DNA from 4 places in the Pseudalkalibacillus sp. JSM 102089 genome. Region 3 is predicted to be linked to each of the others. Evidence: riboswitches for the same ligand, from Rfam matches in the RefSeq annotation. Region 3 holds a riboswitch; each other region holds the start of a gene.
The links. Region 3 has a riboswitch for S-adenosylmethionine ahead of metE (5-methyltetrahydropteroyltriglutamate--homocysteine S-methyltransferase). Riboswitches for the same ligand answer to the same signal wherever they lie in the genome.
Positions count from the first base shown of each region.

Region 1: it holds a riboswitch for S-adenosylmethionine, as region 3 does, so the genes downstream of both, ABVF21_RS16675 (sulfite oxidase-like oxidoreductase) here and metE (5-methyltetrahydropteroyltriglutamate--homocysteine S-methyltransferase) in region 3, are expected to answer to the same signal.
Region 2: it holds a riboswitch for S-adenosylmethionine, as region 3 does, so the genes downstream of both, metK (methionine adenosyltransferase) here and metE (5-methyltetrahydropteroyltriglutamate--homocysteine S-methyltransferase) in region 3, are expected to answer to the same signal.
Region 4: it holds a riboswitch for S-adenosylmethionine, as region 3 does, so the genes downstream of both, ABVF21_RS16825 (Na+/H+ antiporter NhaC family protein) here and metE (5-methyltetrahydropteroyltriglutamate--homocysteine S-methyltransferase) in region 3, are expected to answer to the same signal.

Region 1 is NZ_JBEWYW010000008.1:114,445-122,515, forward strand. It holds gene ABVF21_RS16665 (ABC transporter substrate-binding protein) at 1-1,081, opposite strand, end outside; gene ABVF21_RS16670 (copper amine oxidase) at 1,359-2,708, opposite strand; gene ABVF21_RS16675 (sulfite oxidase-like oxidoreductase) at 3,006-3,668, opposite strand; SAM riboswitch class I at 3,752-3,850, opposite strand; gene ABVF21_RS16680 (GNAT family N-acetyltransferase) at 3,912-4,376, opposite strand; gene ABVF21_RS16685 (GNAT family N-acetyltransferase) at 4,573-5,004, opposite strand; gene ABVF21_RS16690 (GNAT family N-acetyltransferase) at 5,102-5,665, opposite strand; gene ABVF21_RS16695 (LysE family translocator) at 5,915-6,538, shown strand; gene ABVF21_RS16700 (3-hydroxybutyrate dehydrogenase) at 6,601-7,377, opposite strand; gene ABVF21_RS16705 (FUSC family protein) at 7,618-8,071, opposite strand, start outside.
Region 2 is NZ_JBEWYW010000005.1:121,638-129,708, reverse strand. It holds gene ABVF21_RS13110 (hypothetical protein) at 1-192, shown strand, start outside; gene ABVF21_RS13105 (phosphatase PAP2 family protein) at 610-1,128, shown strand; gene ABVF21_RS13100 (glycosyltransferase family 4 protein) at 1,145-2,290, shown strand; gene ABVF21_RS13095 (hypothetical protein) at 2,304-2,489, shown strand; gene ABVF21_RS13090 (MSMEG_1061 family FMN-dependent PPOX-type flavoprotein) at 2,483-3,106, opposite strand; gene metK (methionine adenosyltransferase) at 3,248-4,444, opposite strand; SAM riboswitch class I at 4,653-4,762, opposite strand; gene pckA (phosphoenolpyruvate carboxykinase (ATP)) at 5,116-6,699, shown strand; gene ABVF21_RS13075 (ABC transporter substrate-binding protein) at 6,892-7,887, shown strand; gene ABVF21_RS13070 (ABC transporter ATP-binding protein) at 7,899-8,071, shown strand, end outside.
Region 3 is NZ_JBEWYW010000019.1:370-6,499, forward strand. It holds gene map (type I methionyl aminopeptidase) at 1-686, shown strand, start outside; SAM riboswitch class I at 2,795-2,901, shown strand; cobalamin riboswitch at 3,071-3,252, shown strand; gene metE (5-methyltetrahydropteroyltriglutamate--homocysteine S-methyltransferase) at 3,346-5,634, shown strand.
Region 4 is NZ_JBEWYW010000008.1:143,852-151,922, reverse strand. It holds gene ABVF21_RS16840 (DNA polymerase thumb domain-containing protein) at 1-835, shown strand, start outside; gene ABVF21_RS16835 (YolD-like family protein) at 850-1,179, shown strand; gene ABVF21_RS16830 (alpha/beta fold hydrolase) at 1,339-2,178, shown strand; SAM riboswitch class I at 2,372-2,475, shown strand; gene ABVF21_RS16825 (Na+/H+ antiporter NhaC family protein) at 2,546-3,841, shown strand; gene ABVF21_RS16820 (hypothetical protein) at 3,930-4,607, opposite strand; gene ABVF21_RS16815 (SLC13 family permease) at 4,901-6,523, shown strand; gene ABVF21_RS16810 (MFS transporter) at 6,556-7,791, shown strand; gene ABVF21_RS16805 (GNAT family N-acetyltransferase) at 7,788-8,071, shown strand, end outside.

The DNA of each region.
Region 1 (8,071 bases), on a different contig from region 3:
TATCAAAATTTAATACCGTACCTTCCCCCCACATTGTAGGATCCATTTTAGCTATTTGAGCTTCTGGCGATTCAAGAAAATCAATAACTGTCATAGCTCCCTCTGGATTCGGACTATTAAATGGAATACTGAGATAGTGTGTATTTGAAACCGATCCAGGATCTTTTAGAACAAACGACTCCGTGCTTTCAGGAAACGTTCCATTTTCAATTAAACTTTCTGCTCTTGCTTCGTTAAAGCCCATAGTCATTAGGATTTCCCCCTGACTATAAAGCGTATCAAGTTTAGTCAATGATTCAGGATAAGTTTCACCATTACGCCAAAGATCAGACTTTATATCATCAAGATAATTCCACACGTATTCTTCGGAATCTTTAATAATCTCTTTGTTAAATTCCTCTGCCAGAAGACCCGACTCTTCGCCTGCACCTTTTATGAGTAGGTGCTTCACGAACGTATTACCAGTAAAATCCGAAACGTTAGGATACGTAAACTTCCCAGGATTATCGTGAATCCACTGCTTTAACTCCTCAAGTGTACTTGGAGGTGTATCGATCTTGCTCGAATCGTAATGAAAAACATATTGAACATTTCCCCACGGAGCTTCTAATCCATCAATTTCCGTCCCTTGATCATATTCAGCATTCTGATCCTTTGATCCAATGTATTCTTGAAAATGAGGCAGCTTCTTTGAGAAAGAACCTAGTAATAAATCAGCATTCTTAGCATTTTTGAAATTTGCGCCATTTATCCATATGACATCAATTGTACCTTTGTTTTTATTTGCTTTTTTCTCTGTTAAAAGTTTTTGCATAAATTCTTCGGTATTCATCGGCTGACGATTAAGCGTAATATCATGCTCCTCTTTTAATCTTGGTGCTACCCATTCATCAACGTACTGATTAATGCCTTCATCTCCTCCCCACATAAAGAGATTTACCTCTGTTCCATTAGAAGAGGATACGATTTCATCCCACTCCTTTGATAACACCTCTGTTTTACCAGTTTCATTGGTTTCACTATTCCCACATGCAACAATAAAAAGTAGCGTTGCGATAATAAATGTTAACTTTTGCTTCATCTAGTTTCCCCCTCTTATAAACTATCCTAGCAACTGAAAGACATATTTGACGAACTTAATTGTGTTTCATAGTCAGACATCATCTATTTTCCCATTATCAGTATACCTTTTTTATAAACATGATGCTGTAACGCTCCTTACATCTCAAACTATAATAAAACCATTTCCTATAGCGTAAGAACGGCAAGTTCATCGTTCTTTTCACGAAGAAAAGCAATAGCCACTTTGGCTATTGCTTTTCTAACGGGTATGTTAGGCTACCCTATCATCTATTCCCTTAGCTTTTCTGCATTTTTCTACGAACAATTACGCCAGTTGCAGCCATAGTTGCAAGAATAGCTGCAACAATCCATTCGATTGGCATTTGCTGTTCAGCTGTACCACCCATACCTGTTTTAGGCATATCAGTTGGCATAGCTTCCATAGCGAATTTATCCGGGAATTGGTTTACGAAAGCACCAGAAAGTCCCTTTGCCGGCTTATACATATGAGCATAAGCTTCACGAACCGAATCATAAGCTGCATCGTAGTCTTCCGTAGTGTAGCTATCAAACGCAGATATTAATTGATTCACATGCATTTGTAACCCTTCAGATAATGGTCCCGCTTCTAATCTACCTTCAGTTGCTGTTTCAAGAAAACTCGAGAAGTCTGCACGATAGTCTTCAAGCGCTTTTAGTGCTTTTTCTTGAGCAGCTTCATCTTCAGCTCCCGTCGCTTGAACATATTCTACAAAGTTACCGATATGTCCAGACCACATTTCTTTAAATTGATTGCCTGCTTCTTCACCATATACAGAAGTTATCGCAGCAGCTAGATCATCCGTATTCTTGCTTAGTGCATCTGCAGATGCATTAAAGTCTTCTGATCCGTCGATTCCGTTCTGCATTGTCATCATTGCAAGACCAGCATGTTCAGATAATAAATGACCTAATGTTGCACGAAGATCAGAGGCTGGTGTTACGGCTTCTGTGTTTTCGAACTTGTCTGGGAACTGATCAGTAATGGCACCAGAGAATCCTTTAGCCACCATTTGCATGTGAGCAATCGCTTCACGTTCTTTCTCGTAAGCCATCTCATAATCACCTGCTACATAGCTATCAAATGAACCAATCAACTGATTAATATGAGCTTGAAGTCCTTCAGACAATGTTTCAGCTTGAAGTCGTTCTCCAGTTGCATTTTCCAAGAAATTAGAGAAATCTTCTTTATAACCATCTAAACTATCTAAAGCTTTTTGTTTTGCATCTTCATCTTCATTACCTGTTGCTTTCACATAGTCAACGAAGAAACCGATATGATTGCTCCAAATTTCATTAAATTCAGCTCCTGCTTCTTCACCATAAACGGATGTAATCGCAGCTGTAAGGTCTTCCGTGTTTTCACTTAAGGCACCAGCAGAAGCTTCAAAATCTTCAGAACCTTCAGCTCCTTTTCTCATTGTTTCTACTGCAAGATAAGCATGCTCACTTAGTAAATGGCCAAGATCAGCACGAAGATCAGCACCTGGTGTTTCTACTGTAGGCTTGTCCATTTGCTCGTCGTGGTCAGAGGCAAATGCTCCAGCAGTTGGTATTAAAAGTGAAAAGCTAAGCGGAACAATTAATAGTCCCTTTTTCCAATCGATCACTTTCTTTTTCATATTCTTGTTCGTATTCATTATCAAATCCACTCCCCTTAATTTTGATTTACACTTAGCTAACGGAGAGAAGATCCATTTGGATCATTCTTTTTTAAAATTCTTCTCTTTTTTTAATTACGAGACAATAAAAAGTCAGCAAAACCCACACATACTAAGGTTCTGCTGACTTTCAAATTTTAACTATTTTTTTATAGATATGATGATATTTAGAATGTGATAATAAACTACCTTTTCCTCAATCAATTCTATATGTGTTAATCACGCCCGCTTTTTTAAGAAAAATTAATCAAACTCTTTTTTCTCCCATTCATCTTCCGGTAGTCCCAAATCCTCTCCAGAAAACCTTTCTTCTTTAAATGGATCGGCATGGTTATGAAATCCGTTTTGTTCCCAAAAACCAGGTTTGTCTTCATTGATAAATTCTATCCCTCTGATCCATTTAATACTTTTCCAGAAGTAGAGATGCGGTACAACTAACCTAAGAGGCCATCCGTGTTTTGCCGTTAATTTCTCTCCATCGACTGAGTGGGCAAGAATAACATCATCTCTCATTAAGTCAGTGAGGTGAATATTCGTTGAATAGTTATAGTCTCCATGTAGCATAACATAGTTCGTTTTCGGTACTATCCCATATGCGTTCATAAAATCCTTAATCAAAACCCCTTCAAAAGTATTATCAAACCTAGACCACCTTGTGACACAGTGAATATCACACTTTACTTTCTTCTGTGGTAAGGCAAGTATGTCGCTATAGGAAATGATCACTTCCTTATCAATTTCTCCAAATACACTTAGGTTCCATGTCGACATCTCATACACAGGTACATCACCTTCATGTAGAATAGGGAACCTTTCTGTAAGTACTTGCCCCGGTGGCAGACGATCACCATACTTTTCACTTGCATCTGGAACTTTCATTTTGCGAATACGGTCAGCTTTTTTCAAATTCTTCACAACCCGTCTCTCATTTATTGAATCGTCTAAAAAACTCTTCCTAACTAATAAGGAAGAGTTCGCTTCAGAGCTCTTCCTTATCTCTCAGAGCATAGACTCTGCTGGATTTGGCACCTTGTCTATCAGGTTGCCGGGCATCAAAGGGCCAGTCCCTCCGCCTCTCTCAATAAGGAAATTAAATAATGTAATTTTGATTCATTCTATCGGTCTATTTAGTATTTTGCAATTATTGTTTTAAACGAGATTTTTTTTCATTTCAACAAATTGAAACTCTCCCCCATTGGTTTGTTGCATAAACAGATGAGTGATTTGAAACCCAGCCCTTTGATACACTTTTATGGCTCGTTTATTAAATTCAGCTACTGCCATTCCGAAGGAAGTTGGATGATACAATTCAACTGCTTTTTGAAGGCCAGCCTCTAAAAAAGAAAAGCCTTCTCCTTTTCCAACATTATAGGGACACATTCCTAGACCAATTTCTATATGGTTGTCTTCATGCTCATGAAAACTAAAAAAACCAATAAGATGATCCCTTTGGTAAACGCTCCAATAATTTTCATTGCTGACTGCATCTTCTCGGAACTCTTTTAGATCTTCAAGATCCTCGTCCATATTATAAAATGAGTATACCCCATCATAGTTCCAGGAGATAATTCGCTCGACTGCTTCATGACTTATTAACTTAAATTGATATAACAATACTCTCCCTCATTTCTGCGCGATTGAAAAGGAAAAGCCCCATGCTGGGAAATGCATGGGGCTCACACTTTATATTTTAAGGGGGGCAGGAACCGGGGAAGTCCCTGCAAAAATAGTGTAGCAAGTTCCAAGGGCATGATGATTAATTATGAGTTGTTTTTCACATTCTTTTAATAAATGAAAAGAAGCTGGACAACTATTTATAAACCATGATTGTTTGAAGTTCTCGAAATCCAATGTCTTTATAAATGTATTTCGCGAAGTTAGAGGAATACACATTCAAACGAATTTCCTCATATCCCTGTTCTTTGAAGTTTTCAATACTCGCTTGAACCAGCTGCTTAGAATACCCTTTCCCACGAAACTTTGGAAAAACAAATACATCATAAATGAACCCATGCTTGCTTTCTGTAAAATAATCCGTGTTTTCTCCAAGTAATACCCAGCCAGCAATTTCCCCTTCGTCGCGATAAATGAGGTGGTAACCACCTCGATCCAGAATAGATGATACAATTTCGAGTGCTTTCTCTTCTTTTACGATACCAGGATTTGTCGTTCCTTCATTAACAGATTGAATGGAATTCGATAAAATAAAATCTCTTTCTTCTATCGTCGCTCGTTCGATCACATAGTTTCCCTCCATCATCAAAATCATTCATTACTCGTTTATTCTTGATGCAAGAACCTTATTCCTCCCATAAGTAAGGTGCATATTCTTACCAAATTTATTTTTTTGTTAAAGCATAGACGCATGTATCAGTTAGTTTACTGCCATCAATTGAGACATGGTCGTTTCGTAAAATAGCCTCAAGTTGAAACAATTGTTTCTCGGCAATTCGCCGACTTCGCCTATTTGTCGCATTGCAACGAATTTCTAGTCTTCTAGCGTTAAGGTTTGAAAAGGCGTAATCTACAATGCCTTGGACCGCTTCAGACATATAGCCTTGACCAGCGTATCTAGAATCAATCCAATAACCGATTTCAAATTTACGAACGTTCCAATCTATTCGATGTAACCCTGAGGAACCGATAAAATCACCCGTCTGTTTATGGAAGAGTAATAGTCGAAGATCCTCCCGCTTTAAAAACGCTACGTGAGATTCGCGGATATTCGCTTCAACGTCTTCTCCCGTTTGATCTATATGTGCGAAAGGCATCCAAGGTTTAAGCTCTTCTAACGAGGCAGCAATTGATTGATGAACCGAGACACCATCCCCAGGTAGTGGAAAACGTATATGTAAACGGTCAGTGCTAAATTTACTTGGTATATCAAATAAAATGGGTTTCATGGAACTATTCCTCCAACAACACTAAAAGATGTCAGAATTATATCATTAATGAGAAATCTGTCAAGTAATTGGTGTTTCCGCCCAATGTCCGCTACATATATTTGAAATCGAGAGACGAATTGAAGGGTCACTCACGAGGATATGGTTTTCGATATTCCGCATAATATTCATTCGCCCCTTTGAACAAGTCTTTATACATTTTCATTCCTCCTATATACTTGAGAAAATAGTTTTGAAAGGTGAGATCTATTGGATATTACAATTATACTATCATTCCTTCTTGCTGCTGTTCTTCTAACCGTTATGCCAGGACCTGACAATTTATTTGTTCTTGCTCAAAGCATCACAAAGAACAAACAGGCTGGTATCGCCACTTCTCTTGGCCTCTGTTCAGGACTACTTGTTCATATTTCCGCTGCTACCTTAGGAATTTCTGCCCTCCTTTATCAATCCTCTCTCGCCTTTTCGATTGTTAAGTTTAGCGGGGCAGCTTACTTACTTTTCATGGCATATGAAGCTTTTAAAGATAGCGGATCCGCAACTAACCCCCTAAGTCAACCTAGCAGACCTTATTTTTCTTTATATCGAAAAGGGATTGTTATGAATATTTTAAATCCAAAAATCTCTTTATTCTTTCTCGCCCTTCTTCCACAGTTTATAAATCAGCAGGCAAATTCACCTGCTCTTCAAATGTTAATTTTAGGAGGGGTTTTCATTCTACAAGCCTTTCTTATCTTTAGTGCAATAAGCTTATTTGCAGGAAAAATCGCATTCTATGTCGTAGAAAATCATGTTCTAGCTAGAAAATTCAATCTTGCAAAAGCATTATTGCTTGCTTTAATTGGTCTTCAAATAGCCTTTAGCGATCAATAAAAAAAAAGCAGCGCTTCTCATTAGAAGGCGCTGCTTTAATATTTTTTTAGTAAAATCTAAATTTACTGAGCTGTATAACCACCATCAATTAGAAGAGCTTGCCCTGTAATGCTCTTCGCTGCATCACTTGCGATAAACATTGAGTAATCAGCTATCTCTTTCACTTCAAGAAGTCTTCTTTGTGGTACAAGTGGATAGATTACTTCTTCTAGTACCTTTTCTAGCTCTACTCCGCGTTCTTTCGCTAGATCTTCCATCTGACCTCTTACGAGTGGTGTATCAACATAACCTGGTGCCATGGCATTTACTGTGATACCGTGTTCCGCACCTTCAAGTGCAGAAACCTTTGTAAGACCAATGACCCCATGCTTGGCACTATTGTAAGCCGCTTTCCCTCCGAAACCGATGACACCATTGATAGATGCCATGTTAATAATTCGCCCAAATCCTTGTTTCTTCATGATTGGAAATACATGCTTTGTTGCTATGAAAGGAGCTGTAAGCATAATATCCTGCATCATACGAAACTTCTCAGTCGGGAAGTTTTCTAATGCAGATACGTGCTGAAGTCCCGCATTATTTATTAACACGTCTAAGCGACCGTATTCTTCTACAGTACGGTCAATTGCTTGTTTAATTTCATCTTCATTTGTCACGTCTGCTTTAATACCAATAGCGTTATAACCTTTATCTCTTAGTTTCTTGGCAGCTTCTTGTGTTCCTTCTTCATTTATGTCAGATAGAACAACTTTTGCTCCATTCTCTGCGAACGTTTCACCAATTTCAAAACCAATTCCTCTAGCTGCTCCTGTAATAAATACAGTCTTGTTGTTAACCATGAATATTTCCTCCTATTGTCAATCCTAAATTAAAATTATACTGTCACACCTCTCTATTCCCGCTCCCCCTTTTAATAAACTAATCATTTTTGATTAATTTTCATAGCTCCCAATTTAAGTCACTTCATTAAAGTTTTTTTAGCCTATATTTAGATGTATTGATTTCTGGTTTATTTGAATGAAAGCTTAGTTTCAATCGCCCCATCCACATTTGGCTCAACAAAAAAATAACCTGGTGCGTTACTGCTCCAGGTTACGATTCTTATTAAAATGATCAGATGCTTCTTTATTCTTTGTGGAGCCAAGTTCCTTCCCTAATATCAAAAGTGACTGGTTAATTCTCCATATATAATAGAGGTCATTTACAAACTTTTTCAAATTTAAATCTTCATATTCAACTTTTTCTGAAAGACCTTCAATATACTCTCTTTCTTTATTTAAACTATACATCGTTAACCCTGTTTCACCTTTTAATAGTTTAAGTAAAGTATGGACATTATGTTTAATCACTTCATTAACCTCGAAAAGTGTGTTCTCTGATCCTTCTATGATAGTTGAACGGTTATTTCGATTTGTAGAAGCCAATAGATGTTTAGCAAAATAATTGATCGCTGTTAGTACAGTTAACCAGCGTTCAATCCCTGATCGGGCAAGAATAGCAGGTCGATTACGAAGCGGTCTCGCATCTTCAAGG
Region 2 (8,071 bases), on a different contig from region 3:
GGAAACGCCAGGGTGAAATCTTCTTTCTTTAGCAATCCGATTTTTCTTGTTTACATCGTCGCGACAGCACTTGCAATCGGTTATGTTATTTACTTCACATTAATTTTAAGAAAAAGATCAGGATGGTATTCCTGGTCTTTTTTCATGACATTTTGTGTGGTTTTTGGAAACGGTTGGAGCGTTAGGCTGTAGACAAGCTTATTTATTCTCTTGAGATTCAACTGTAGCCTCCAGTGCCTGACTGGTCTAAACGGAGGCTTCCGCTTTTCTTGGCTAGTTGCGCGGGCCAAATCCTCCCGCTGTTTCGCCCATCCGAATGAGACATAAAGCGTCTCACTCTCATGAGCTCCAATATCTCCGTTTCTAAACGCTCGGCTACGCTTTTCTTGGCTAGCTGCGACTCGCAGAAACTGCGATATTTCACTCTTTCACCAGAACACAAAGGACGTGTTCTAGTTCATGAGCTCCAATATCTCCGTTTCTAAACGCTCGGCTACGCTTTTCATTATACTCTTAACAATTCTTTAAGATTTCTTTAATAGTAGCATTAAATTTCTCGTATAGGATAGAAGTAACACATAGGATGAAGGGGGATTCTTTTTGAGTAAAGTGGTTGGGTGGCTTTATGAGCGTGAGTGTACGATGTTTCGGTTTGTGAATTTAACGTGTCATTCAAGGTACCTTACTTCTATTTTTGGATTAGTTACGCATGCGGGTGGTGCTCGGGCAACGATTTTAAGCACACTTTTGTTGATGTTCCTGTTACCTGCTCCTTTAAAGATATGGGCGTTTCAATCTGCGTTTGCGCTTGCTGTAAGTCATATACCTGTTCATTTTATTAAAAAGCATTATCCAAAACACAGGCCATATCTCGCTCTCCCTGAAACAAAGATATTCGTATATCCTCTAAAAGATCATTCTTTTCCATCAGGGCATACAACGGCTATTTTTTCTGTACTTACACCGTTTATCTTTCATATTCCTTCGCTAGCTATTCCCTTAATTACTCTCGGGAGTCTAGTTGCCCTTTCGCGAATTTACTTAGGTCATCATTATCCTTCTGACGTTCTTGTTGGTTTTATACTTGGTGGTGGATCTGGTATTCTTTCAACTTTAATCCTAGGCTAAAAAAGGGAGGGCTTTCATGAAAATTGCACTTTTTACTGACACTTACTATCCACAAGTTAACGGAGTATCTCGCACTTTGGGTAAATTAACCAGGTATATGGACCGTCAGCATGTAGATTATATGCTTTTTGCTCCTAACTGTCAGAAAGATGATGACCTTTTCTCAAGTAATATCCACCGCTTTACCAGTATGAAGTTTTTCCTTTATCCCGAATGTCGCATTGCCCTTCCTAACGTGAGTCTTATCCGCCACCAACTTCAAAATTTTCAACCAGACCTTCTTCATGTCGCTACACCTTTTAATATCGGCATGTGCGGGCTACATTACGGAAAGAAAAATAACATACCTATGGTTGCTTCATACCACACTAATTTTGATGACTATTTAAAGCATTACCACCTTGAATGGTTCTCTCCTTTTATGTGGAAATACTTAACCTGGTTTCATCAACCATTTTCCACTACCTTTATTCCTTCCAATGAAACGCGCAATCGATTAAAAGAAAGAGGTTTTAAGAACCTCAAGCTTTGGAGAAGAGGCGTCGATTGCGAACAATATTCTCCGATTAGAACAAATCACTCGCTACGTGAACGATATAACATTCAGGAGAAGTATATTCTTTTATTTGTTAGTCGACTCGCTCCAGAAAAAAACCTTGAAACGTTACAAAAAATCATGTGGAAGTTACCAGAACAGCTGAAACAACAAACAAGATGGCTGATTGTTGGTGATGGACCAGCCCTCCCTCATATTCAAGAAAACGTTCCTAACAACGTCACTTTCACTGGTTATAAAGAAGGGAAAGAATTAGCAGAGCTATACGCTACTTCAGATCTTTTCATCTTTCCATCAGCTACTGAAACATTTGGAAATGTCGCAATGGAGTCACTTGCCTCAGGGACCCCTGTTATCGCTGCAAATGCCGGAGGATTAACCGATGTTGTCACTGGAGAAAGAAATGGTCTTTTCTGCTCTCCGTATAAAGAAGAGGAATATATCCACGCTATCAGTCGACTCTTATCAGATAATACCGAACGGAGAATGATGGGTTATGAAGGACGTCGTTATGCACTTACTCAATCATGGGATGCGATCTTCGGACGATTAGTAGAGGATTATGAGAAAACAATTGGAATTAAAAAATTAGCTCGATATGCTTAGAAAGGAGAAAAAAATGAATCTTACTGTATTGGGGATTAATGAAATCTGCTTAACTGCACCTTCTATCTTCGCAACACATAGCCACAACTTGTACGCGCTAGACGAAAGGAAGAAAATAGCAAATACGTATGATCTCATTTACTGCTCCATTGTTCAACCAAACATACACAAAGGTTTGGGCTTGATTTCTGTTCAATAAAGACGTTTAGTGTAACTTTCTTTCAACGATTCAATCACTTTTTCTTCGCCTATTTTTGCATGATCAGATAGCATTCTGGCAGCTGACGCGAGCCCCTCAGTATTCGGCCATCGTTCAGGTTCAAAAAGAGATGATCGTTTAAAGGCTTTGGCACAATGAATGTAGCATTCCTTTACTTCTACTCCAATACCTAACAAAGGCGTTTTCCCCTTATATTCACACTGCTCTAGCAGCGTTTTATCTTTTACAATCGAGGCCTTTCCATTAATACGCAACGCTTCTTCTCGGCCGGGAATCATCAGCAGCAAACCGATATTTGGGTTTTCTAATAGATTGATCAATGAGTCCATTCGTTTATTTCCCGGTCTTTCCGGTATCAATAAATGATGATCATCCAGAACTTGAATAAACCCCGGTGCATCCCCTCTTGGCGAAACATCACCACCCGTACTTGATTGGGTGGCAATCGTAATAAATGGTGTACGGCATATGAACTCTTTACAGTGTTTATCAAGAAAAGAGATGACTTTATTTGCAGCCAATTTACTCGGTATTCCTGCCATGTCTTTTAGTTCATTCACATCGGTCACGGTTTCTCCGAATATACTAGTTTTCACACATTACACTCCTCCATTTTTCCTTCCATTTTATCACAACACCCATCTGTTTTATGATAATTCAATACAATATAACGGATGTCAAAAAGGATGATAGAGCAAAAAAAGAAGCCAAAATATTTTTGGCTTCTTAGAAATTAATTAAATTCCGGCACCCTGTTTAAGGGATTCTGCACGATCTGTTTGTTCCCATGGAAGGTCAATATCAGTACGTCCAAAATGTCCATACGCAGCTGTTTGCTTATAAATGGGACGTCTAAGATCAAGCATCTTTATAATGCCTGCTGGACGAAGATCGAAGTTCTCTCTTACTAGCTCTACAAGACTTTCCTCAGACACTTTTCCTGTGCCAAATGTATCAATAGCAATTGATACTGGCTGAGCAACCCCAATAGCGTAAGCAAGTTGAACTTCACAACGATCTGTTAGACCCGCTGCCACAAGGTTCTTAGCAACATAACGAGCAGCATATGCCGCAGAACGGTCTACTTTCGTAGCATCCTTACCTGAGAAAGCACCGCCACCGTGACGCGCATAACCGCCGTAAGTATCAACAATGATTTTTCTTCCTGTTAAACCTGCGTCACCCTGCGGTCCACCGATAACAAAGCGTCCTGTTGGGTTGATGAAGTATTTTGTTTCTTCATCAATTAATTCAGCAGGAACAACCGGCTTCACAACGTGTTCTTTGATATTACGTTGGATTTGTTCAAGTGAAATTTCAGGATGATGCTGTGTAGAAACAACAATGGTATCAACGCGTACCGGCTTACCAGCTTCATCGTATTCCACTGTTACTTGTGTTTTACCATCAGGACGAAGATAAGGAAGAATTTCTTCTTTTCTTACTTCGCTCAAACGTCGCGCTAGTTTATGCGCAAGAGAAATCGGAAGCGGCATTAATTCCGCTGTTTCATTACAAGCGTAACCAAACATAAGCCCCTGGTCACCTGCACCAATTGCATCGATTTCGTCATCTGACATCGTACCTTCACGTGCTTCAAGAGCAACATTTACACCTGCAGCAATGTCTGCAGACTGTTCATCAATAGATGAAAGAACAGCACATGTTTCAGCATCAAATCCGTATTTCGCACGTGTATAGCCGATCGTTTGAATCGTCTCACGAACCACTTTCGGAATATCCACATAGTGTGATGTTGTAATTTCACCGGAAACTAGTACAAGACCAGTTGTTACTGTAGTTTCACAGGCAACGCGCGCATTTGGATCATGCGCAAGAATATCATCCAGAATGGCATCGGAAATCTGATCTGAAATTTTATCAGGATGCCCCTCTGTTACTGACTCAGAAGTAAACAAACGACGATTACTCACTCAAGTACCTCCTTAAGGATTGGATCCTATCTAATTATGTTGTAATGGATACGGTACTCATTTCCCTATTACCCTGTGCCGAAACGAGAGAACGAATTCAATTTCTTATCGTCTTACCTTTTTTTATAGCGTCATCAATCTCAACGACATTAAAAAAGCCCTTCCCTACAATCAGAGGGAAAAGGAGCTGATATCTCATGCCTTTCGCCTCTTATCTTCCAAGACTATCGTCTTGCAGGTTAGCACCTTAATCCTGTTGTATAGGAGTTGGTTGCTGAGCTTCATCGGGCCTGTCCCTCCGCCTGCTCGGGATAAGAGTATCCATTCTCGACATATAATAACGCACATGAAAGGATGTGTCAATGAAGAAAAGCGGAAGCGCCCGTTTAGCCTCGACAAGCGCTGGAGCCCTACAAAAAGAACACGGGCTTTATGTTCGAATTCAAGGGCGAAGCGATCGATCCACCACCTTAATCCTTTACCCATAAAATAATCACTTCCTATATAATGGCGACAGGATTTCAACCTAAAGAAATAGTCATTCACCCATTTTTCACTTTTTATGCAAAAAATACATAGATTAGTATAGAATAATTGAATGAATGTGTTATACTATTTTTGAGTTAAACAAGTCAATCAACGAAATCTTTAAAAAAGGATGGGTTTAACGTATGAAAACAGCTTCCTTCTCCTCACCGTTATTGGATGCGATATTAAATAAGAATAATCCACATGTGAATTTATCAGTGTCTGAACTGGTTGAACATTCACTATTTAAAAACGAAGGGCAACTATCAGCTACAGGAGCTCTTCGCGTAGAAACCGGAAAATATACAGGACGTTCTCCTGGGGACAAGTTCATTGTAAAGGAAGATTCCGTAAAGAACAAAGTGAACTGGGAAACAAACCAGCCTATTTCCGAAAAAAGTTTTGAAAACCTTTACACAAAGGTGTTGAACTACCTCGGTGAGAAAAAGGGACTTTATGTGTTTAAAGGATTTGCTGGTGCTGACCAGGTATCAAGACTACCCATTCAGGTTATTAATGAATATGCCTGGCATAACCTTTTCGCCCACCAGCTGTTCATCCGTCCGAATGAATCAGAGTTAAAAGAACATGACGCTGAATTCACTGTCATTTCTGCACCTGGTTTTCAAGCTGATCCAGAAGTGGATGGCACAAATTCAGAAACATTTATTATTATCTCCTTTGAGAAACGAACCGTCTTAATTGGTGGAACAGAATATGCTGGAGAAATTAAAAAGTCTATTTTCACCGTTATGAACTACTTATTACCAGAGCGAAATATTCTTTCAATGCACTGCTCTGCTAACGTAGGTAAAGAGGGGGATGTTGCTCTATTTTTCGGTTTATCTGGAACTGGAAAGACAACGCTCTCAGCAGATGCTCATCGATCTCTTATCGGTGATGATGAACACGGATGGTCTATGAATGGTGTCTTTAATATTGAAGGTGGATGCTACGCTAAATGCATCAACTTATCAAAAGAAAAAGAACCTGAAATCTGGGATGCAATTCGCTTTGGAACGGTTCTTGAGAACGTTATGATGGATAACGGCTCGCGTGAACCTGACTACGATAACACTAGTCTAACTGAAAATACTCGCGCTGCCTATCCGATTGACGCCATACCTAATATTGCAATTCCTAGCGTTGCCGGACATCCCAACACGATTATTTTCTTAACGGCAGATGCATTTGGCGTCCTTCCTCCAATTAGCAAACTGACCAAAGAACAAGCCATGTTTCATTTCCTATCAGGTTACACAAGCAAGTTAGCCGGAACAGAAAGAGGAGTCACTTCACCGGAAGCCACTTTCTCTACATGCTTTGGTGCACCGTTCTTGCCATTACCTGCCCATCGCTATGCAGAAATGCTCGGCGAGAAAATTATGGAGCATGATGTTCAAGTCTTCCTCGTAAATACCGGATGGTCTGGGGGCGGTTATGGTGTCGGAGAGCGCATGAAGCTTTCATATACTAGAGCGATGATCCAGGCGGCTTTAAATGGAGAACTTGATCGTATCGAAACAGTAACAGACCCTATTTTCGGATTGCATATTCCTTCTCATTGTCCAGGTGTTCCAGCAGAAGTATTGCAGCCAAAACAAACATGGGAAGATCAAGAGAAATATGATGAGAAAGCAAAAGATCTCGCTACTAAGTTTGTAAAGAACTTCGAAAAATTCTCAAATGTAGCCGACGAAATCAAACAAGCAGGCCCAAATGTTTAGTCTCATTGCAAAAAGCACCTTAACGGGTGCTTTTTTTTATTTGAAGACTCATTCCCCTTCACTTCGCACATCCCCCTCTTTCTATCTACCTCCATTAATTTACTTATTCAAAACACCAATCGTTTTAAAATACATAGGCTATAGTATCTAAAACATGAGCCTACCTCATGTGACGAATGTGGAGGATAGATAATGAAAAGAAGCTGGTTTATAACGTTTTGTATATACACAAGTGTATTTCTTCTTATTCTTTCGGCGTGTGGTACTAATAGTGGAAACGATCAGGTAAGAGTAGCTGAGGTTACACGCTCGATTTTCTATGCGCCACAATACGTGGCACTCTCAGAGGGTATTTTTGAGAAGCATGGCATTGATGTCGAATTAACGACCACTTGGGGCGGAGATAAAACAATGACCACTCTACTATCTAACGGAGCTGATGTCGCCCTTGTAGGATCAGAGACGTCCATTTATGTTTATGCACAGGGCACTGATGACCCTGTTATAAACTTTGCTCAACTTACACAAACAGACGGTACGTTCCTTGTATCAAGAGAAAAAATCGAGCATTTTGAATGGGAAGATTTGAAGGGAAGTACATTCCTTGGCCAACGTAAAGGTGGTATGCCACAAATGGCTGGCGAATACGTACTGAAACAGAAAGGAATTGATCCTCAAAACGATTTGGACCTCATTCAAAATATTGATTTCGCAAACATTTCAAGCGCATTTGCTTCTGGAACTGGCGATTACGTTCAGTTATTCGAGCCAACAGCAAGTGTCTTTGAAGAACAAGGGGTTGGACACATTGTAGCTTCATTTGGAAAAGAATCAGGAAAAATTCCATATACAGGATTTATGGCGAAAGAAAGTTATTTGAGTAAAAATGCTGATGTAGCTGAGCGTTTTACAAAAGCACTTTATGAGGCTCAACTGTGGGTAGATACTCATTCTTCTGCAGAAATTGCAAAGTCAATTGAACCGTTCTTTCAGGATACCGATCTTGAACTCATTACAACTGTAGTCGATCGTTACAAAAGTCAGCATTCATTCGCTACAAACCCATCCCTGGATCAAGAAGAATGGGATAACTTACAAAATATTATGGATGAAGCAGGAGAACTCCCAAAACGCGTTGATCATAGCAAATTAGTAGATAATAGCTATGCCGAAAAAGCGCAAAAATAGGAGGGAAAATAATGTCTTTCCTTCAACTCAACGCTATTTCACATGTGTATTTAATGAAAAGCGCTGCCAAAGAAGCGATTTCCAACCTCTCTTTCGCTATTGATGAAGGAGAATTCGTTTCCCTTCTTGGGCCTAGTGGATGCGGGAAATCTACTCTGTTGTCGATCATTTCAGGATTAGTAAA
Region 3 (6,130 bases):
GAGCGATTCGTGATGAATTGGTCCATAGTACGAAGCCCGGAATTACGACAAAAGAACTCGATGAAATTGCAAGAGAGATGTTTGAAAAGGCACAAGCTCAATCTGCGCCAAAAAGAGAATACGATTTTCCTGGGTATACGTGTATTAGTATAAATAATGAAGTGGCGCATGGGATTCCGAAGAGAAAACGGGTCATCCATGAAGGAGATTTAGTGAATATAGACGTTTCAGGTTCAAAAAACGGATATTACGCCGATACTGGAATTTCATTTGTCGTAGGGAAAGGAGACGCGGCATTACAAAAAATATGTGACGTTTCTAAAGAGGCATTCCATGCTGGACTTAAGCAGGCAAAGCCAGGTTCAAAAAAAAGTGCTCTCGGAAAGGCTGCCCACAATGTAGCGAAACGCCATGGCTTAACAGTTATAAAAAATCTTACTGGGCACGGTATTGGACGTTCGCTTCATGAAGAACCTAAACATATTTTTAATTATTTCGCTAGTTGGGATGATGAAATCTTAAAAGATGGTGCGGTAATTGCCTTTGAGCCTATGATCTCTACATTTGAAGAGGAAGTTTTCCAATCCGAAGATGGATGGACCTTCCTAACCAATGAAAGTTTTGTGGCTCAATACGAACACACTCTTATTCTTACAAATGAAGGACCAATTATTACTACATTGTAAAAAGCACCTATACCGCAATGGGGCGTAATTCAAGTATATTGGATCACGACCTTTGTTCCGTTATCATCGGAACTTTAATAGAGCAACCAAAAAAAATCTAATTTCTCTATTCTATTATTGAGAAATTAGATTTTTAAACAACAAAACTGTTTAAACACTGCAAAACCGTATTTCCATGACGATACCTAAGTTGGATATAGTTATTTTTCATTATTCAAACATCATTTATCCTCAAGATAATTTCCCACCTCTAATGAAAAGGTGCAAAACTAAAAGAACCGTACCTGTAATTAGAATTCTATGGTTAGAATTTTTATTGAGACGAATGAACTGCCAAAAAAGGAGCTGATGCAAAGAATCATAGTAAAAAAGAATAAGTGGAAATTCAAATGGGAAGACATTGATGTATCAGGCTTCGCTTCGTCAGCTTTTGGTTTATTTTTCTATAGTCTCTCACTCATGTTCAAATTAGACAAAGTTTTATAATGGTTTCGCTAAAGGACATCTGCCTCAATTTCTAAACCAGTCTCCTCTTTTGTTTCACGAGTAATTGAAAAAAAGCTTTGCCGGAAGTGGGTTCGGTCGCGTTATCGGGTTTTCATGAAATGAAAAAATATCCATTTTATTCATCTCATGAATATGTATTATTTGAATTAATGGAGGGACTCTAACATGGGTGATAACTTTGAAATTGTTTAAGATAAAAAATCCAATAATAAGAAGTTTCCTATTGGTTACTGCGGTCTTTTCATCTATATTTATAATTGTTATTTTGATTGCGACCCTTTCGGCAAATGAAATCGGTCACCTCCCAATCGTCATCAAATGGTGATAATCATTTTTTCATTATGAAATAATGATTTAATATCCAAACAAATCTCATCTAAAAGCCCCATGCTTCAAATTGAAGCGTGGGGCTTTTAGATGAACGAACTTGAAAACATCCGCCTGGATTCTATTATTACTACATTCAGCTATCTTTCTTCATTTTTTTATATGCTAGTGGTCTGTTTGATTCCAAATTTGTCCAAGATTTAAAGGAACATAAACCTCATCGCCATGAACGTGACGATTAAAAATCGGTTTATGAATTGATGGTTCTAGAAGAGGATAATAGCGTTTTCGTCGTGCTCGATACCGTTCCAAATAACTTATCAAAATTTTCCAAAGAGTCAATTCATCTATATCACTTTGGTTATAAAAGGTTAGTATGAATATATTCAGAGGGGGAATAGGAATATTTAATACCAGTCAACGTTACGGCAGAGAAAAAGAATGGTTGATAACAGACCATGTTTAAAGAATTGAGTGAATTTTCCTTTATTGCCCATTTTTTAAATTTAACCTTCCTAATAGAAGAACAAAAATTAATAAGGGAATACTACCTAACGCTCAGAGTGTAACCCCACTGAAACAAGGTGTTATAGCTATTGGAAGTACACCTTTTTAATTCGGAATTATTGTGTGGGTTTTTAAAGAAGAGTCCTGCAAGAGTATGGTGGTATTGTATTGTTTTATCAATGTAGGCTGCGCTGTTTCATTCAATATTCGATCCGGACCTGGAACCAATTACGGAATTGTTGAGTCAATTGTAGATGGACAAACGGTTACGAACTCTTGTTAGAAACATGGAGAGACTGTTATAGGCAAATATGGAACGAGTGATCTGTAGAATTATATTGGAGAAGGGTATATATCTGATACGTATGTGTATACCGGATCAGACGGATGAGTTGCCCCAATCTGTTATTGAAAACCGATTCTAGTGGAAAGAAGGGTATAAATGGTGAAATAAAAATGATAGGTATGGGAGGAAAAGCACCACGTATTTGTTGCATCTCATGAAGCTTATGACAAATTTGAATATTTTACTCAAAATGGGTTGATTACGTGTTGCTCTGATTTAAAAGTATTATGTTTTGAAAAAGATAGTAGGGTCGAAAATACCACATGATGTATTAAACGAACCTGTATCTTCTCTTTCATTGAATAGACTTTTTCACTAGTTTCGGACACTTCTGATGATTTGTGATAATTTACCAACTTTTCAGAAAAAAGACTTTTCATTTCCGTTTACTCATGTATAATGTGTATTAGTTTAATAGAATTCCTTATCGAGAGAGGCAGAGGGACAGGCCCGATGAAGCCCGGCAACCATCAAGTATATGCTTGAAACGGTGCCAATTCCTGCAGATTAACGTCTGGGAGATGAGGAGGAGTTCGTGTAAAACTCTTCCTTTTTACTAAGGAAGAGTTTTTTTGTTTTTAAGAAAGCTTTAACTTTATTAAAGGACTAAAGATTAAGAAAAATTAAGAGTTTCGCCATAATGGTCATGGCGATAAACTAAGTTTTTTCAATTTGATATCTATCCTATTTTGAAAACAAAATCATTCCAGCATGAGGTGTTGTGACAGATGGTCACAGCTTAAAAGGGAAGACCGGTGAAAGACCGGCGCGGTCCCGCCACTGTGAGGGGGAGCGACTTACTAACCACTCTTACGTAACGGGAAGGGGGAAGAAGCGTTGAACCTGAGCCAGGAGACCTGCCTCATGACTGCCCTTGTACTCTACGGATCGATAGAGGAGGTGAGGAATCATGTGATACATTGCTTTCAGCATAAATTCGCACAAAAATATTACGACGAGAGGAAGAGTAAAATGACATTTAAGAGTTCAAACATTGGTTACCCTCGAATTGGAGAAAAACGTGAATGGAAGAAGCTTCTTGAAAAGTTCTGGGCGGGTAAACTGGATGAAGACACTTTTACAGAGGAGTCAAAACAGCTTAGGCTTTCGTACCTTAAAAAACAACGAGATAAGGGGATTGATCTTATTCCTGTCGGCGATTTCAGCTTATACGATCATGTGCTTGATACCGGGGTAATGTTTGGAATCGTACCAACGCGCTTTGACTATGATGGTGGGGGTGTATCCCTTCAAACGTATTTTAATATCGCACGGGGAACAAAAGGAGCGCCGGCAGCTGAAATGACAAAGTGGTATAACACGAATTACCACTACATTGTTCCTGAACTAAATGAGAGTACACCTTCTCTAGTTCATAATCGCCCGCTTGAGTATTACAGGGAAGCGAAACAGGAACTTGGTATTGAAGGGAAACCAGTGCTAATTGGTCCGATCAGCTTTGTTCTTTTATCGAAGGGATATGCTAAAGAGCAATTCAACGATGTGGTTTATCAGTTCCTTCCGCTATATGAACAGGTGCTGAATGAACTGGGGGAGGAAGGTGTCCAGTGGGTGCAATTCGATGAACCTGCACTTGTTACGACTCTTTCGGATGATGTAGTCAACCTATATAAAGAGGTGTATGAGGCGTTACATAATGCGGCACCAGAAGTAAACGTGCTTCTTCAGACGTATTTCGAGAGTGTGACCCATTATGAAGAAGTGACGAAACTCCCTGTTCAGGGAATTGGGCTTGATTTTGTGCATGACCGGAGTGAGAATTTGAAGGCTGTAAAAGAGAAAGGTTTTCCACAGGATAAGGTTCTTGTTGCAGGGTTGATCGATGGACGTAATGTTTGGCGATCGAAGCTTGATAAGAAAATTTCTCTATTGAATGAGCTAGCCCAAGCTGTTGATAAAGGTCGTATTATTGTTCAGCCGTCTTCAAGTTTGCTACATGTACCTGTTACGGTGAAGAGTGAGAAGGACATTCCAGATGTGCTGTTTAACGCTCTTTCATTTGCTGATGAGAAGCTTGATGAAGTCGTTTTACTTGCGCAGGGACTCGAAAAGGGAGAATCGGCTATTCAATTGGAGATCAAGTCAAGTGTAAAAGCTATTCAAGAACTTAATCATTCTCCACAGCGGAATAATAAGCAGGTGCAGGAAACGATTCACAATCTCGGAGAAGCAAAACGGAAAGCACCGTTTAAAGTTCGTCATGACTTACAGCAAAAGTCGTTACAGATTCCGTTCCTTCCAACGACAACGATTGGAAGCTTTCCGCAGACAAAGGAAGTGCGCAAGCAGCGTTTGCAATGGAGGAAGGGTGAACTAAGCGATGCTGCATACGAGACGTACATTAAAGAAGAAATTAAGAAATGGATTGACATTCAGGAAGAGATTGGTCTCGATGTCCTTGTGCATGGTGAGTTCGAGCGAACTGATATGGTGGAATACTTTGGTGAGAAATTAAACGGGTTTCAATTTACGAAATTTGGATGGGTTCAGTCCTATGGTTCGCGCTGTGTGAAGCCACCGTTGATTTTTGGTGATGTCTCTTTTAATACGCCAATGACGGTAAAAGAAACCATCTATGCTCAGTCATTAACAGATAAGCATGTAAAAGGCATGTTGACAGGACCGATCACGATTGTGAACTGGTCGTTCGTACGGGATGATCGAACAAAGACTGAAGTAGCGAATCAAATTGCACTTGCGCTTCGAGAAGAAATAGAGGAGCTTGAACGAAATGCCATACTTGTGATCCAGGTCGACGAGCCGGCACTTCGTGAGGGTCTTCCACTGAAGGAAGAACTGCATGACAGTTATTTGAAAGCTGCAGTCTATGCGTTTAAATTGGTAACCTCCTCCGTGGAGAATGAGACGCAAATCCATACGCATATGTGCTATTCGGAATTTGAGGAAATCATTGGCTCGATTAAAGCTTTGGACGCAGATGTGATCTCGATTGAAACATCGAGAAGCCACGGCGAGCTAATTAAGGCTTTTGAAGACAGTACGTATGAACGGGGAATTGGGCTTGGTGTGTATGATATTCACAGTCCCCGCGTTCCTGAGCTTAGTGAGATGAAACGAAGCATTGATCGAGCGCTTCAGGTACTGGATCCAAAGCTGTTCTGGATCAATCCAGACTGTGGATTGAAGACAAGGGGCGTAGAGGAAACAGTTGAAGCATTGAAAGTGATGGTAGAGGCGGCTAAGCAAACAAGGGGAAAATATCTCGCCCAAAAGAATTAAGAATTAAGAAATAAGAATTAAGAGAATTGCGTGGACAGTTCGAGACAAATAAAAATCTTGGTCAGGCCCCACTTCTACCCCGATCTGTTTTTTTCTAAATGAAAAAACCTCCTGAATGGTATAAGGGCACTGAAAAAGCCTATTCAATGAAAAAAGAAATCAACCACCTACTATATATTGGCGGTTGATTTCTTTTTATTTTCAATATGTTGTTGCATTCGATGGATTTAATTGGGAAATCAAGTTTTTCAGTGTCCTCGAATAATATAATGGGTCCGATGAAATAACGACCATTAGGAGGTTTTGCTCATGCTTCGACTAGTAGCTCTGCAAAATACCTCATCGATTTTTATAGATAAGGTTGTCTAGAATAGTCCGGAAAAAATCAAGAAGATATCCTACAGAGCTCTAACCACAGTTCGCAGGAACACAATGGCTTATCCCATCAAGAAATCCATAAATTTCGGTAAGGAATCTAAAAAACATTGTGTGATTC
Region 4 (8,071 bases), on a different contig from region 3:
AAGAGAGACATTCGGATTACCATGCGCCATAGGGATCGGGCCAAATCTTTTAATGGCAAAGCTTTGTCTTGATCTGGAAGCGAAAGAAAAAGGGATTGCAGAATGGACTTATGAAGATATTCCTAAAAAACTCTGGCCGCTTTCCCCGCTAAGCCAAATGTGGGGTATTGGGTCGCGTGTGGAGCGAACGTTAAATCGCATGGGGATTATGAATGTAAAGCAGCTTGCGCATTATCCGCTACATCTACTAGAAGAAAAATTTGGTATTATGGGAAATCAGCTCTATCATCATGCGTGGGGCATCGATCTTTCTGAAATGGGTGCGCCGATTATGCAGGGACAGATTAGCTATGGGAAAAGCCAAATTTTGTTACGAGATTACCATGACGAAAAAGACATTCAACACGTCATTCTTGAGATGAGTGAAGAAGTTGCAAGACGTGCGAGAAAAGCCCGGAAGGCAGGGCGTACGATTAGCCTTGGGATTGGTTATAGCAAAGAAGAAGGCGGGGGTGGCTTTCACCGTTCAAGGAGTATCCACAGCCCGACTGCTATTACGCTCGAAATATACAATGTATGTCTTCAGTTATTTGAGGAGTTTTTTGAAAGAAAAACGGTTCGTAAGATTTCCATTACCCTTTCAAATATTTGCAATGATGAAGAAGTGCAGTTGGACTTATTTAATGCGTCACGCCCAAAGCAGCGGGATCTCGGATATGTGATGGATTCGATCCGGGAGAAATATGGCTCAGATGCGCTGCTTCGTGCCGTTTCATACACAAAGGCCGGTACGGCACTGCATAGAAGTAAACTTGTGGGTGGTCATAAAGCATAGAAGGGGGAAGAAGCGTGATACGTGATCGCGGAAATATAAAATGGACGTCAATGATGTTACCTGAGCATGTGAAAGAGCTAAGAGATTGGAAAACCGAAGAAAAAAGAAGTGGAAAGCCGGTACTTGATGAACAAAAAATGGCGGAAATGAATGAAACGATATGTGAAGCAATGGCCGTTCACAACTCGCTTTGTTTTCAATATTTTAGCGGAGGTGAAACGAAAACTCTCTTTGGATATGTGCACTATGTAGATCCACTTACGAAAGAACTGCGTATTATTGACCATAATGAAAAAAGGACAACGATAAAGCTGCTGGACCTTGTGCACGTAGAGTTAGAATGAAAAAATGGAATATCCTCTCGGTTGTAAAAAAGTTTTTCATTTCAGGATTGGGGTAAAATAAGTATAAAGTCAAACCTGAATAAGTGAGACCATCCTTTCTGGTTAGAAACGAAGAGTAAATCAGATCAGGTGAATTTAAAATCCGGAGTGAGATGAAAGATGCTATTAGCTCAAAATCTTAAACAAAATACGGAAAAGATCAAAGGAATTGATATTCACTATGAATACTATAGAAATGACACAGCCGTCGATCGGCCAGTATTAACGCTTCTTCACGGTTTTCTATCGTCGAGCTTCAGCTTCAGAAGATTGATACCATTATTAACAAAGGCATATACTGTTGTTGCCATTGATCTTCCCCCGTTCGGAAAAAGTGAAAAGTCTAATCGTTTTGTCCACTCTTATCATAATTATGCGGAAGTGGTGGTTGAACTTTTAGAAAGGCTTTCAATTGATCATACTGTTATGATCGGCCATTCTATGGGTGGGCAAGTAGCAATGAGAGCCTCGGCTATGAAAGATGATCTCGTTAGTAAGAATATTTTACTGTGCAGTTCAGGATATCTTGAAAAGGCTAAACAGAGTCTAGTGTATACATCGTATTTACCTTTTTTCTCGGTATACTTGAAAAGGTGGCTTTATCGAAAAGGTGTCAGAGGAAATTTGCTTAATTGTGTTTATGATCCTTCCCTTATCGATGAAGAAATGATGGATGGATATATCCAACCTTTCTTCAATGAGGGTATCTTTCGGTCATTAGTTAGGATGATTCGAGATCGCGAAGGAGATTTGTCAGAAGCTGAACTAAATCAAATTCATACACCTAGCCTACTAATATGGGGAGAGAACGACAGAGTTGTGCCTTTGAAAATTGGGAAGCGTCTCAGTAACGATCTCCCAAATGCTAAACTGATCATCTATGAAAAAACTGGTCACCTTCTACCAGAAGAAAAACCGGCATCGATTATGAAGGATATTGAGTGGTTTTTGGGAAAATAAAGATTGATCTAATGCAAAAATTGGTAGTCATACAAAGCTTGAACCAGACTAGTTAATCAGGTAAACTCCTTTAAGGATGAGGAGTTTATTTTGATGCAGTTAATCAAAGTTGACTCATCAGAATAATGCGTGATAAAGTAAAGCTCGTTATGAAAAAGTAAAATGAAGCATGCGCTCATTGATAATTGTATATTTCTTATTAAGAGAAGTGGAGGGACCTGGCCCAAAGAAGCTTCAGCAACCTCTGATCATCAGAAAGGTGCTGCTTCCAGCAAGAGAAATCTTGAGAGATAAGTGCAAAAGCCTTCTTCTCTTGAAGTGGGCTTTTTTTATTGAGACAGAATAAAAGATGAAGGAGACATGAATAATGGAGAAAGAAATAAAGGGGAACGGCCTGGCTTTACTTCCTCTTGGAATATTTATTGTGCTTTTTATTGGTACAGCTATCATAACAAAGGACTTTTATAGTATGCCTGTTATTCTCGCTTCTCTAATTGCGGCGGGCGTAGCTCTTTCGATGAATCGAAAAGAAAGCTTTATGAAAAAAGTGGAAGTGTTTTGTCGTGGAGCAGGTAATACGAATATCATATTAATGATTTTAGTCTTTTTACTGGCTGGGGCGTTTGCCGGAACAGCTGAAAAAATTGGAGCAGTAGATTCGATTGTTAATTTAGGTATATCGATTCTACCAGCTAATCTTTTAATCGTAGGTTTATTTGTTATTGGCTGTTTTATTTCTATTTCGATGGGTACATCGATGGGAACAATTGTAGCGCTTGCTCCCATTGGAATTGGAATTGCAGAGCAAACCGGAGTTGCCCCGGCGCTGGCTTTATCAGCAGTCATAGGTGGGGCAATGTTTGGTGACAATCTTTCTATGATTTCAGATACTACAATTGCGGCAGTACGCACACAAAATACGCAAATGAAAGATAAATTCAAAGTAAACTTTTTTATAGTCTTGCCAGCTGCTATCGTAACAGCCATTATATATGGTGCTTTAACGATGGGAGAGCAAGCAAAGGTTGGAGGAGAACACGCATTTAATTTCGTTACAATTATTCCTTATTTAGGTGTACTGATCGCAGCGATCGCTGGTGTTAATGTTCTTATTGTACTTGTAAGTGGTACCTTATTTGCTGGGATTGTAGGTTTATATAACGGAACATTTGGAATGAGTGGACTGATCTCCACGGTTACAGAGGGCATAAAAGGGATGGAAGACCTTGCCATGATTGCTCTTGTCATCGGAGGGATGATTGAAGTCATTAAGCATAACGGAGGAATACAATACGTATTGGACAAAATCCTGAGCAAAGTAACTTCTCGTAGAGGAGCAGAGTTTGGTATCGCCGGTCTCGCAAGCGTGCTTGATTTATCAACAGCTAACAACACCATTTCGATCATAATGGGGGGGCCACTTGCGAAAAACATTTCCGAAGAATATGGGGTAGACCCACGAAAGTCTGCTAGTATTCTTGATATTTTCTCAGGTAGTATACAGGGCATGCTCCCATATGGGGCACAGGTGCTTGCAGTAGCAGGTCTTGCGTCGATTTCGCCACTCGCTCTACTACCGTATTCAATTTATCCAATCCTCATTGCTATTGCAGGAATTATTGCGATTTTCATCAACTATCCCTCTTTTTCGAAAAAGGGCTAAAGTGATAGTGAACAGAATCTTGAATTAAAATTTGATATGAGCATTTAAAAAGCAGGTAGCTCAAATTTGGGCTACCTGCTTTTTTTTATTATCCTTCGATTTGTTTTTGAAGATGCACAATTCGTTGAGGAAGAATGTACAAGTATTCAATAAGTGAATCTAGTAAGTCGATAATTAAGTTGGCCGTTTCTTCACTTGTAGCTTTCTCAAGACAAAGGAGGTGATTTAAATTACTACCTTTGCCTAGTAGGTGTCCTAGTTTTACAATTGGTTCTTCTAAATCAATCTGCTTAGCAAGTGTTTCTAGCTGTTTAGAAAGTGGCTGTCCTAGCTCATTTTCAGAAAGAAAACTACCTGTAATGCTCTCAAGAACACGATTAGCCATTACAGCCGTTGCAGTCCAATCCTTCATGTTATGTACATTCACTGCTGAGCGATAAACACGCTCAAGGTCATCGGGTAATCTAGCTGTGCTAGTCAGTCTGCCGAGCGGCTCTCGTGTAAAAGAGGTTTGATGCACGAAAAGCTCAACTTCTTCTCCGCGATCATTATGGGACGTTTTAATGAGTATGAAAAGCACAGCTTCTTTACAAATAGAGCAGCGAGAAAGCGTGGAGAACACAGCCTGATTAATTTGGTAATCGAACTTCAGTTGAAATGAAGCGTCGTTTCCACATTCTGGACATTCTGTATTAGCTGATTTTGGAAGCTTTGTTTGTCCGTATTTCACAACCGAATTAATAGTAGTCTGTTGTATCTTTCTCATCATATACCCCCTGGATCGATTTTGAGCAACTTGTTGTGGATTGTGTATCTATTCTTACATTTAATCATTGAGTTTATTTATTTTGAATTATAAAAACATATCATCAACTTATAATTTTCGCCCCTAATGGAAATTTAAGGGGGTTTGAAATGAATTACTTGTATGGAAATGGAAAAACGAATCAAAAGTCCTTTCTTGAAAGAGAGTAATAAAGTACCAAAATTGTGAATTTATTGACAGATGTGGCGAGCGAATTCTACACTATAGTTTAATGAACGATAGGAGGTATGACTATGGAACAACACCTTTGGAACCAATTATGGAAAGAACATGATCGAGCAAAAGATCTCTTAACATTCGCTTCTTCACACACGCCGGAAATCCCTTCAAAAAGTTCTCAAAAAAATCCAGGTTATGCATCTGGACCAGATCCTGCTTATGATAAAAGGAAACTGACGGGGTTGATCCTCGGACCGGTCCTTTTTCTTAGCATAATGTTGTTTTTTAATCCAAATGGTCTTTCAGAAGCAGGCTTGGCCATCTTAGCAAGTACGGCGTGGATTGCAACGTGGTGGATTACAGAAGCCATTCCGATACCAGCAACGTCTCTTTTACCATTAATTTTATTTCCACTAACGGGCGGACTTAAAGGTGATTTAACAGCATCAGCGTATGGCGATAACACCATTTTTCTCTTTATGGGTGGTTTTTTGATCGCGCTTACAATGCAGAAATGGCATTTACATAAACGGATTGCTCTTTTCATTATATCAGCAATAGGAACAAGTACAGAGAGAATTGTACTTGGCTTTATGATTGCAACAGGCTTTTTATCAATGTGGATCTCAAACACGGCAACGGCTATGATGATGGTGCCAATTGGGCTGGCCGTGATTTATCAAGTATCCGAGCAGCTTGATATGAAACAAGAAGAAGGTGCGCCGCAATTTAATTTTGGGAAAGCCATTATGCTTGGTATCGCGTACAGTGCCTCAATTGGTGGTCTAGCAACATTGATTGGAACACCTCCTAATACCATCTTTGCAGCCGTGGTCAATGAGCTATATGGCATCGAGATTTCATTTGCCCGCTGGATGATGTTTGGCGTACCTCTAACTGTTCTTCTTTTATTCGGCTGCTGGTATTACCTTGTGAAAATGGCATTTCCGATGAATGTTAAAGAGCTGCCAGGCGGGAAAGAGGTGATTAATAAGGAGAAAGCGGATCTTGGGAAAATGTCTATGGAAGAAAAGGTCATTATGGTGGTTTTTTCTTTCACTGCGGTTGCCTGGATTAGCCGTTCCTTTGTTTTAAGTGAGCTTAATCCGAATATAAATGACACTGTCATCGCGATGACTGCAGCGCTATTACTTTTTCTTATACCTGCCCCTTCGAAAAAAGGTGCCTTTCTTTTAGATTGGGATACAGCAAAAGGATTACCATGGGGAATCCTTCTATTATTTGGAGCCGGACTCGCCATAGCTTCTGGCTTTCAGGAGTCAGGACTTGCAAACTGGATTGGGGAGCAATTAACGGTTCTTGAAGGCATTCATCTGTTCGTCATTTTACTACTTGTCACATCGCTTGTTATTTTCTTAACGGAGATTACATCAAATACGGCGACGGCGACAATGATGTTTCCAATCATGGCGTCTCTATCATCCGCGATCGGAGTTCATCCTTATGCTCTAATGATTGGGGCAGGAATTGCGTCAAGCTGTGCTTTTATGCTTCCGGTTGCAACCCCTCCGAACGCCGTTGTATTCGGGTCAGGCTATTTAAAAATCCCAGATATGGCGAGAGCAGGTTTCTGGCTAAATCTAACATCTGTCGTCATCATTACTCTGGCGATTTATTTTTATATGCCAGTGGTGTGGGGGATTGATCTCACTCAAATTCCCAATCAGTTAAAATAAAAGTAAGATAGAAAATTGAAGGTGATGATCAAGTGTCAGTTGTTCTAAATAACAATCAGCCATATACATCAAAAGATGCGGGTTTCTGGCGGGCGACGGTTAGTCTTGGATGTGGAGCATTATTAGTCTTTTCGGCACTTTATGCTTTTCAACCATTGCTTCCAATATTTGCGAGTGAATTTCATTTAACGGCAACAACGTCAAGCTTACTTATGTCTATGCCCGTCATCACGATGATACCGGGGCTTCTTATACTTGGCTTTGTTTCAGACCGCTATGGGCGAACAGTAGTGATGAAAATATCGCTCCTTTTTGTCCTTAGTTCATTACTAATAATGCCCTTTATGAATTCATTCCTTCTTCTGCTCATTATTCGATGTATTGAGGGATTCTTTCTTGCAGGTATACCGGCATCGGCGATGGCTTATCTTGCAGATGAAGTAGCTCCAAGTAACGTAGGACTTGCTACGAGCATTTTTATTGCGAGCAATGCAATGGGGGGGCTTAGTGGACGAGTCGCAACAGGATATTTGACTGACTTATATAGTTGGCAAGTAAGTTTTATCATCCTTGCAGGGTTTGCTATTATAGCAATCATTTGCTTTTATTGGCTCCTGCCACCCTCTCGCTTTTTTAAGGGGGGAAATAGCAGTGTTATAAAGGATATGAAAGGAATGTTTGTACATTTAAGAGATCGTCGACTCTTATCGCTATTTACGCTTGGCTTTCTTATTCAAGTGATCTTTACGGGCGTGTGGACATATTTGCCTTTCTTCCTTAAACAAGATCCATTTTCTCTTTCGTTAAAATGGATCTCCCTTGCTTATTTTGCGTATATTCTCGGAGTAGTTTCACCACCAATTGCAGGACGAATTTCATCTCGCATTGGCTTACGGCGCACGATGGTAACGGGCCTATTATTATTAACGTTAGGAGTTGGCATTACACTATATCAAGAACTAACTGTGGTAATGATTGGGCTTTGCGTTATTTGTGCAGGGTTTTTCATTTCTCATTCGATGGCATCAGCTTCTGTTGCAAAGACGGCAGAGCATCATAAGAGTGGGGCATCTAGTTTTTATTTGATTAGTTACTATGCCGGGGTAGCAGCAGGTAGTTCGGGCGTTGGTATCCTATGGGACGGTTTGGGATGGATAGGGGTAGTGAGCTTACTTATTTTTATTTTGCCGCTTTTATTATTATTTTCACAAAAACAGGTTTCAAAAAGATATCATTATGAAGACTTACGAGGAGAGAAAGCACGATGAACATTAGAAGGGCTAGAAAAGGTGATGAGGAATGGATTACTTATTTGCTTTCAGAAATGGGGTATGAGACGTCTGTATGCGAAGTGACGGAGCGTCTAAAACCAATTTTGTCAGATCCTTTGTACGTCACGCTTGTTAGTGAAAAACAGGAGTCTTTGATTGGACTGCTGGGAATGCATTATGAACGATCTTATGTTGCTAATATTCTTGTTGCAAGAATTATTACAATGGTAACGGCAAAAGATTATCGGCAGCAGGGAGTTGGGAAGACTCTGCTTTT